One region of the Thermosinus carboxydivorans Nor1 genome, then DNA from elsewhere that is predicted to be linked to it. Evidence: riboswitches for the same ligand, from Rfam matches in the RefSeq annotation. Region 1 holds a riboswitch; the other holds the start of a gene.

Region 1 (4,413 bases):
CAGCAAGGCCGCTAACGCGTACGAATTAATATCCCGCACCTGACCCGGCTGGGGGGAGACAGATACATCGACAATTTCGTCGCCGGTGGACAATACCCCAACTTTAAGCCGCCGGTAAACGCTTACTTTGGCAAAACCGCAGGCGGCTAACACCCCAATATCAAGGGGCGTTAATTTCTGTCCCTGCCGCACCAACACGGCACCGGGCATGGCATCTTCGCCGCGGGCAATACTATTGTCACCGGGCGCAACGGGTTTGGTTACCAGCAAGGTCCGGTCATCCACCCGCTCGGTATGCTCCAGCATGACGACAGCATCAGCATTGCCGGGCAGCATGCCGCCTGTCGGGACGGCTGCCGCCTGCCCCGGGCCCAGGACTAAGGTCGTAGTCTGTCCCATGGCAACTTCGCCGATGACGGTTAGCAGCGCCGGTATTCCTTCCCCGGCGGCAAAGGTGTCGGCACTGCGCACGGCAAAACCGTCTACGGTAGACCGAGGAAAAGACGGGAGCTCCTCGCGGCAAAGACAATCAACCGCAGCAATGCGCCCTGCCGCGGCGGCCAGTTCCACAATCTCGCTGCCGATGTCAGCGCTAGCGGCGTAGGCCAAAACAAGCCGACGCGCCTCGGTCAGCGTCTGGCAGTTGAAGAAATCCACGGCATTCACTCCTTGCGGGCGCCAAAGCACCCTAATTGGCAGTCGCGAATTTTGATTCCTAAAACGTTGGCCGCCCTGCCAATAACGAGCGGCGGCACGCCCTCACTTTGCGCCAATTCGTGCGCAGCGGCACAGGACAGCTTCCCGTCTGGCGCCGCTGCCCGTACTTTGTTGAGCAGTTCTTCCCGCAATTCTTGCACTGACCCAGCCTCCTGTATACTAAAGATAATATAATGATTAATTCACCAAATTCCATTTTATTCCTCCAATACACAAAATAAAAACCGGATCCTGCCCAACGGCAGGTCCGGTTTTTATTTATTAACGGATTAGAAGTTAAAGAGCGACTTAAGCTCCTCTTTCGGCACATCAAAAACGGTATTGTGCGGCGGCAGCGGTTCGGTGCGGAAAAAGTCAGGCAGGTCGTCGGCATCGTCGTTGAAACCCGCCGCTTTATTGAACGCCCGTTCGTCGCGCAAGACTTGCTTGCCCAGTTCCAGATAATCATCAAGCGACTTGTTCCAGCCATAGCGGGCGTTGCACATTTCGACAATACCATCGAGCCCTTCGGGAATGTCGAGGATGGCAAAGGCCACAAACAAACAAAGGCCGGTGCTATCCAGGAAAGATGTTGCGATTTGCAGGTTGCGCGAAAGTTCGACCTGGCCGGCTGGACTGAGCGGATCCACTTTGCCGCCTACCCCGAGAATATTGGCGGCAACGGCGTAGCCGGCTGTATGGTCAGCCCCCATGGTAGTAGTAGCGTAAGTTACACCGATACCTTTGACGGCCCGCGGGTCATAGGCCGGAATGGCCTGACCCTTTACAACCGGCACGCGTCTGACGCCGAAGGCCTTGCCGGTAACGGCGGCGCCAGCGCCGAGAATACGGCCGAGCGGGCTAGCTTTGCCTACTTCCTTGAGCAGTTCAATGGCCGCCTTGCCATCGCCAAACTTAGCCAGGCCGGCTTCCATGGCTACGCCCAGCGTGACACCCATCTCGATGGTGTCAACGCCATAATCGTCGCACATACGGTTAAGAACGGCGATGTCGTCCAGATTATCAATGCCGCAATCGGCGCCCAATGACCAGCAGCTCTCATATTCGAGACCGCCGGTTACCACATTTCCGGCCGCGTCTTTATAAATATTCGAGCAGCGGATGATGCACCCGGGCGAGCAAGCGTGGCCGGTTTTGCCGCCCCGCTCCTTGCAGATGGCATGCAGCGTTTCGCCGCCGATATTGTTGGCGCCCTCAAAACGGCCAACGCTAAAGTTGCGGGTTGGCAAGCCGCCGGCTTCGCTCAGGGTATTAACTAAAACGTCAGTGCCATAGGTAGGCAGACCCTGCGACGTAACGGGATGTTTCAGCAGGGCATTGGCCAGTTTTTTCGCTCCGGCCCGGAAGGCGGCTTCGTCGGCAAAGGAAACTTTGTTTACACCTGTGTCGTCAACGACAATCGCCTTAAGGCCTTTACTGGCCATGACCGCGCCAAGACCGCCACGGCCCGCTTGCCGGGTGGGCGCCCCTTCCATGTCGGTGAAACCAACACAAGCCGAGGCCATCTTGTTTTCTCCGGCCGTGCCGATAACACCGATCGCCACTTTTTCCCCAAACTTAGCCTGCAGTTTGGCAACGGCATCATAGATGTTTAGCCCTTTGAGCTCGGGCATTTCGATAAGGGATAAACCGTCTTTGTCAACCTTGAGAACGTAAGTTTTATCATCTTGGGGCAAGTCTTCCACGATAATGGCTTCAATTCCCAGCCGCCCCAGCTTGTGGCCCATGGCGCCGCCGACATTGCTCTCCTTGATGGTGCCTGTCAGCGGACTCTTGGCCCCGAGCGACATGCGGCCGGCATTCGGAGCACCCGTGCCAGAGAGCAGTCCGGTAGCAAATACCAGTTTGTTCTGTTTGCCGAGCGGATGAGCGTTGGGATCCACTTCGGCGCTAACAATACGCGAAGTTAATGCCCGGCCGCCAAGCCCTTTATAGGCCGCCCCGTCTTCCGGCGTGATGGTCAAAGTAGCCATGTTGACACGGTAAAACATCAAACCCCTCCCTGTAAATTATTAAAAAATAAAAAGAAGTCCATTACGGACTTCCTTTGCGCACTGGCAGGCATGGGGATTTCTCCCCATACCCTTACGTTTACCACGCCTGGACGGCAATGGTAACTCGGAACTCACTCTCACCCTATATTATTATGCGTTTGTTATTTTCTAAAGTACGGCAATTTTTTGCAAATTCCTGCTCTCTTTTACCAATCAGCACATTTTTTATCCGCCAATTTGCGACATTTTTCGACGAAAGCTAGGTTGCCCGGCGGCTAAATTATGCCCGGCCGGCTTTTCCGACAGCGCCCGGAGAAAAACTTCGCCGAGCTGTTGTTCGCTTGCCCCGGCCCTAAGCAGCGTTTTGAGATCCAGTTCCCGGTTGGATAAGAGGCAAGGCCGTAGCTTGCCGTCGGCCGTCAACCGCATGCGGTTGCAGGCGCCGCAGAAATGTTCCGTAATCGGGGTGATGAAGCCAAAGAGACCCTTGGCTCCCGGCAAGCGGTAATATTTGGCCGGACCATTGCCAATACTGCCCGTCGCCGGCTCCAGCATTCCCAGACCGGCGGCATTCAACCGGTCTTTAACCTCTGCCGGCGCCATTCCCGGCCCGGTACCGTCGTAGCCGATCGGCATATATTCAATAAACCGGACAGCAATAGGGTAGCGGTAAACCATCTCGATAAAATAGCTCAGGTCGCTGTCCATAAAGGCACTGGTTAGAACGACGTTAATTTTAACGGGATGCAGGCCGATAGTTATAGCTTTTTCAATCCCGGCCAGCGTGCGCTCCAGACTGCCACTTCCGGTGATGCGCCGAAACCGCTCAGGATCGACCGTATCCAAGCTGACATTGACTCGGTGAAGTCCAGCGGCTTTGAGATCTTCAGCCATATCCGCAAGCAGGCTGCCATTGGTCGTCAGCGACAAATCATCAATAATGCCGAGCGAGCTGAGCGCGCGAATAAAATCGACAATACCCTTGCGCACCAGCGGCTCGCCGCCCGTTAGGCGGATTTTGTTCACCCCGTATTTGTTAAAGACTTTGATCAGATACAGTATTTCCTCGTACGCCAGAATATCGGCATGATCCAGCAGCTTTACGCCGTCAGGGGGCATGCAATAGGCGCAGCGGAAATTACAGCGGTCGGTAACGGAGATGCGAAGATAGTCGATAGAGCGGTTATAACCGTCGCGCATTACCTCACCTCCCGTTAGTACAATCCTTTTGCAATCTTTTGCCTGGCCTATACACTAGCCCTTTATCAAAACGTGAGCGACCAAAAAGTCGGCCAGCGGCGCCGCGTCATCAAGACCGAAGTGGGGCACATCGTCATAGAGGACGACGTCGGATACGACGGCGAGCAGCTCTTCTTTGCTGCATAAAGGCCGGTCGCAGACGGCTTGGCGGAATACCTCAATTTTGCGTTTGCCTTCCCGTTTATAACCTTCGGTAAAAATAATATCTACACCGTCCACGAACGACACTACTTCGTCAAGCGTCAATTCCTGCTCAACTTTTTTAATCATGGCCATCTTAGCAGGCGACGAAATGCAGACCACATCAGCACCGGCCTGGGCGTGCCGCCAAGTGTCCTTGCCCGGTCTGTCCATATCAAAGCCATGGACGTCGTGTTTGATCGTACCAACTTTATAGCCGCGCCGCTTCATTTCCCGAATCAGCTTTTCAAGATAGGTGGTT
Region 2 (4,413 bases), on a different contig from region 1:
CGTCAAAGATGCCGTGGCCGCGCACCATGATTTCAATGGAATCGGCGATGAGTTCGCGGCTGGGCAGCACATATTTCATGCCACTGTGGCTTTGGGTAATGCCATCGCAGACGGCGATGGTGCTAAATTCCAGCGGCAAGGCGCCGGCATCGGCAATGCCCTGTTTGACGTGGGCGGCCAGGTCGCGCAAGTGGGCGTGGCCGGGGACAATTTCATTCCACGAATTAACGACGGCGATAATGGGCTTATCGAGGTCAGCGTAAGCCGTGCCGCAGGAACAGAGATGGCCTTTGGCAATCGCTCGCTGATAGGGGGAAAAGCTGCTGAGCCTGTTGGCCAAGGTACTTACTCCTTTTAAGTAAATTTTCTTTTTGTCAATTCGAATTTAAAAGAATTTTCCATACCAATTATATACCTGTTCGGCCGGCGCTGCAACATCTGTCCGACAGTAAACTGGCGATAAACAGCGAAGGGACCGGTCCTGGGTTAGCGGACTCGGTCCCTTGCTTATAGCTATTCCAGAATGCGCCGGACAACGATAATCTGCCGAAAGGCGATGCCAGTGAGAAAGGCAACCGTCATGTCCCGGGTCGCCATCGTCACCGCCGCAATAATGATAACAACCGCCAGGTCCTGACGGGACTGGACGTCCTGAATGAGCAGGCCGTGTTCAATGCCGACATAAATGAGCAGTACACCCAATATAGGGTAAGGGAAAAATGCGAAGACCGAGACGCCAAAGTAATACACCGCTGCCGCTAGCAAGATGTAAAACAGGCCGGCCAAAACAGTAGCCATGCCCGTCCGGGCGCCGAAGCGGTAATGGGCGGTGACGCCGCCGCAGCCGTGGCAGCAGGGGATACCGCCGGCCAAGCCGGCCAGCAGGTTGAAAAGGCCCATGCCGAAGGCCAGCCGGTTGGCTTTAACCCGGTCGGCCTGCCCGGCAAAATAGGTTTTGAGCGTGTTTTCCGTGGCAATGATGGCGTTGCCAAGGCTGAGCGGAATTTGGGGCAGCACGAGCAGCCAAAAGGCCTGGAGAAAGGCAGAAGTGGCAGGGAGTTCCGGCAGACTAAAGGTAGCCGGATTGGCGGGCGTCAGTCGGGCGCCGAACAGAATAGCTAATGCGGCGCCGGCGGTCACTACGAGAAGGGCGGCCGGATATTTGGGGTGCGGCATGGCTATAAGCAAGAGGCCGGTAAAGACGATGCCTAACAGCAGGCTGGCTGGCAAAGTCATTCCGAACAACGCCACCGTTTCTGCCGGTCCGCCGATAATGACCTGAGGGGTTTTGAACAGCTTAATGCCGCTGTCGACCAGCAGCAGGCCGGTGCCCAGCTGGATGCCGCGGATCACCGGCAGGGGAAAGAGCTTTTTTATAGCCTGCATCACGGTCGGCATGGATAGCGCCAGGAACAAAAAACCAATGAGCAGCGCCCCGGCGTGGATTATCTCCGGGGCAAGCCTTGCGGCCAGCGCTACGGTGCAGAACACTTTCAGGGGCTGCACGGGAACGGGCACGCGGTAATACAGCCCTGTCACGAGATAAAAGAGCCCGCAGGCCAAGAGCGCAATGAAGGGGTTAATGCCACTTGTGGCGGCCAGGGCAACGACAAGCGGCAGGAGGACGCCGATGTCAGCCAGGCTGCCGGCCAGTTCAAACCGGTTTAGCCGCATGACTTTAGGCTCCTCCTGCCCTGGGTAGTAAACCAAACGCTAATCATTTGTCTACCTCCTTTTCAAACTGGGAAGGCATAGCCGTTTCCAACTATACCCCGTGGGCGTCGGGCCCAGGCCAGTCTGCCATGGGACGCTACCTTTAGGCGGACAGGCTCGAAGGCGTATTCCATATGTATTATTATAGCGCGGGGAAAGACGCAAAAACAATGAGTTATGGAAAAATTTAACGGTGATAAATTTGCCGCTTGTTGGCAGATGCATTGACACCGGCCGGTTTTTTCCGGTACCATATTAATGATTCGCCTCGGGCGGCTAGGTTATGTCAATGCCATGCGAAGGGAGGGAAGGGTATGGACCAGCTGCTGCAGTTATTCTTAGAGTACGGCCTTATTGGGCTGGTTATCGCGTCTTTCACCGAATCGTTTATTTCGCCAGTCCTCCCTGACCTTTTGCTTATTCCGCTCGCGCTTGCCGCGCCGGACAAAGCCATTGTTTACGCCATGGCGGCCACGGCGGCGTCGGTAGCCGGCGGCGTTATCGGCTATTTTCTCGGCGGCCGGTATGGGGCAGTGCTGATTAAACGGATCGTACCAGAGCGGCACATTGCTGCCATCCGGCGCTGGACTGAGGCGTATGGCCCCTGGGCGATTATTTTGGCGGCGCTGGCGCCCATTCCGTATAAATTTGTAAGCATCAGCGCCGGCGTTTTCCGGATAAGTTTTGGCGTCTTTCTCCTTGCTTCCGCTTTTGGCCGGGCCAAACGCTTCCTGCTGGAAGGGGTGCTCATTTACTACTATGGGCCGCAGGCCATTGACCTGATAAAAAAGTATTCCGACGACACCGTCCTTGTCATTTGCGCGGTCGTAATTGTTGCGGGCGTGCTCATCAGGCGGCTGCGGTCAGCAGGTGCGCCGACTCCGCCGACGGAATAAAATAGGACAAAACCCTGTAGCAAAACTAAGATGCTACAGGGTTTTTGCTAGCTATGGGTGACGCGTGCCTCACATTCGGCCCGCTTGGCATCGTTGAAGTTTTCCAGACTACTCAGGTAGCCGGTAATGCGGCGGACGCGGCGGATCGGCGATTTTTCTACGGCCCGCACCACGATACTGTCGCCGTCTAAGGAAAGTTCCACCCTGCCAAGGATTTTGTTTTTACCCTGCCAGAGTTTAATTTCTTCTTCGACCAAAGCAGTGATTTCGGCGGTGGTCAGCGACGGGTCGGCGGTGACAGTCACGCCATGGATTACCAGGTTTTCCATGGTAAGTCCCTCCAGTTTTTTATTTTTATTATATATCAAGAATTAATATTGGTAAAGAATGAATTTCTCTTTTCCGTGGCGCTGCGGCGAGCAGGGGAAAAGAAGAAACGGGTATAATATCTTTACAGACAAATTTTGCTCTTTTACGCATATTTAAATATGTTAGGAGGTAGGGGCAATGATTCGCGAGCGGCGCAGCAAAGAAAAACTGCAAACCTATTACCATAAATTTGTTAGACAAGGAGAACTAGACCCTAACGTCCACCCCTGGGTGGCCGAGTCGTGGCAGCGCAGTCGGGCGGCGGGGGTGCCTACTGACCGCATGCCGCCGCTCAAAAAACTGGACAAGCAGGAACTAGCCAGGCGGCGGGAGCGGCACCGCGTGGCTATCGCGTATTTGGACGGCCTCTTCCGGGAAATCCGGGAGCATTTTAATGTCTACAACCTGAGCTTGCTACTCTTGGATCAGGAATGCTACGCCCTAAAAAGTTACGCCCTGCCCTTCTTCCAAATGACGCCGGGCGAACTGGAGGGGGCGCGGCTGACCGAGGCGGACATCGGGACATCAAGCATCAGTATCGCTTACCGGCATCAAACGCCCTTTCTCTTATTTGGACCGGAGATGTGGATTGCCGAGTGTCAGACCGGTGACGCTTGCTCGGCACCGGTCATGCCGGAGGGCGAGCTCGAATATGTTCTTACGCTTGTTTCGGTGCAGCAAGAGGAGATCCCCTACGGGGCGGTAATGTCTTTGCTGCTGACTATGAAATACGCCATGGAAAATTACCTGCGGCTGGAGCGGCGCCTGGCCGTCAAACGGACCATCTTGGATGCGGTGCCGCTGGCCGTATACCATATCCTGCCTGGCGGCGAAGTGGCTTACACCAACCGCCTGGGCCAAAGCCGCCTGTCGGTAATAACGCCACAGGGGCAGACCGGCGAGCCACCTAACTTAAGCGATGTGGTCCTCAACTACCGCCACACGCCGCTCTACAAGGGCTTTCTCGGTATCCCGTCCTATAACAAGGAAGTCACCTGGATCACGCCGCAAAAGACTTACGAGGATATCACGACCGTGGTGCCGCTCGAGCGTGATGGCCAGGTAGTCAGTGTGGTCGCCGTGTCCATGCCGATCGAGGATTTGCGCACCATGGTGGCCCATGCGGCCGGGTATACGGCCCGCTACAGCTTGGCGAGCATTGTCGGCGAGGCGCCGGCGGTCGTCTCCCTTAAAGAAAAGGCCACCCGGGTGGCCCGCGGCCATGGCCACGTCTTGTTGCAGGGCGAACCCGGCACCGGCAAGCAGCGGCTGGCCCATGGCATTCACCAGGCCAGCCCCCGTGCGGGCGGACCACTTATTGCCGTGCGGTGCGGCGATATGCCGCCAGATCTATTGGAGGTCGAATTGTTTGGGGCCAGGGCAGGTAACGATGAGAGCCGGCCGGGCAAACTGGAACTCGCCAATGGCGGTACCC

What was found. Region 1 has a riboswitch for molybdenum cofactor ahead of TCARDRAFT_RS09760 (aldehyde ferredoxin oxidoreductase family protein). Riboswitches for the same ligand answer to the same signal wherever they lie in the genome.
Region 2: another riboswitch for molybdenum cofactor. It lies ahead of TCARDRAFT_RS01965 (molybdate transporter family protein); the one in region 1 lies ahead of TCARDRAFT_RS09760 (aldehyde ferredoxin oxidoreductase family protein).

Annotation. Positions count from the first base shown of each region.
Region 1 covers NZ_AAWL01000013.1:41,101-45,513, reverse strand. The annotation lists gene TCARDRAFT_RS09770 (molybdopterin molybdotransferase MoeA) at 1-657, opposite strand, end outside; gene TCARDRAFT_RS09765 (hypothetical protein) at 663-857, opposite strand; gene TCARDRAFT_RS09760 (aldehyde ferredoxin oxidoreductase family protein) at 987-2,708, opposite strand; molybdenum cofactor riboswitch at 2,744-2,853, opposite strand; gene moaA (GTP 3',8-cyclase MoaA) at 2,937-3,911, opposite strand; gene mobB (molybdopterin-guanine dinucleotide biosynthesis protein B) at 3,966-4,413, opposite strand, start outside.
Region 2 covers NZ_AAWL01000002.1:81,015-85,427, reverse strand. The annotation lists gene ilvD (dihydroxy-acid dehydratase) at 1-340, opposite strand, end outside; gene TCARDRAFT_RS01965 (molybdate transporter family protein) at 514-1,674, opposite strand; molybdenum cofactor riboswitch at 1,714-1,848, opposite strand; gene TCARDRAFT_RS01960 (YqaA family protein) at 2,028-2,609, shown strand; gene nrdD (anaerobic ribonucleoside-triphosphate reductase) at 2,657-2,938, opposite strand; gene TCARDRAFT_RS01950 (sigma-54-dependent Fis family transcriptional regulator) at 3,117-4,413, shown strand, end outside.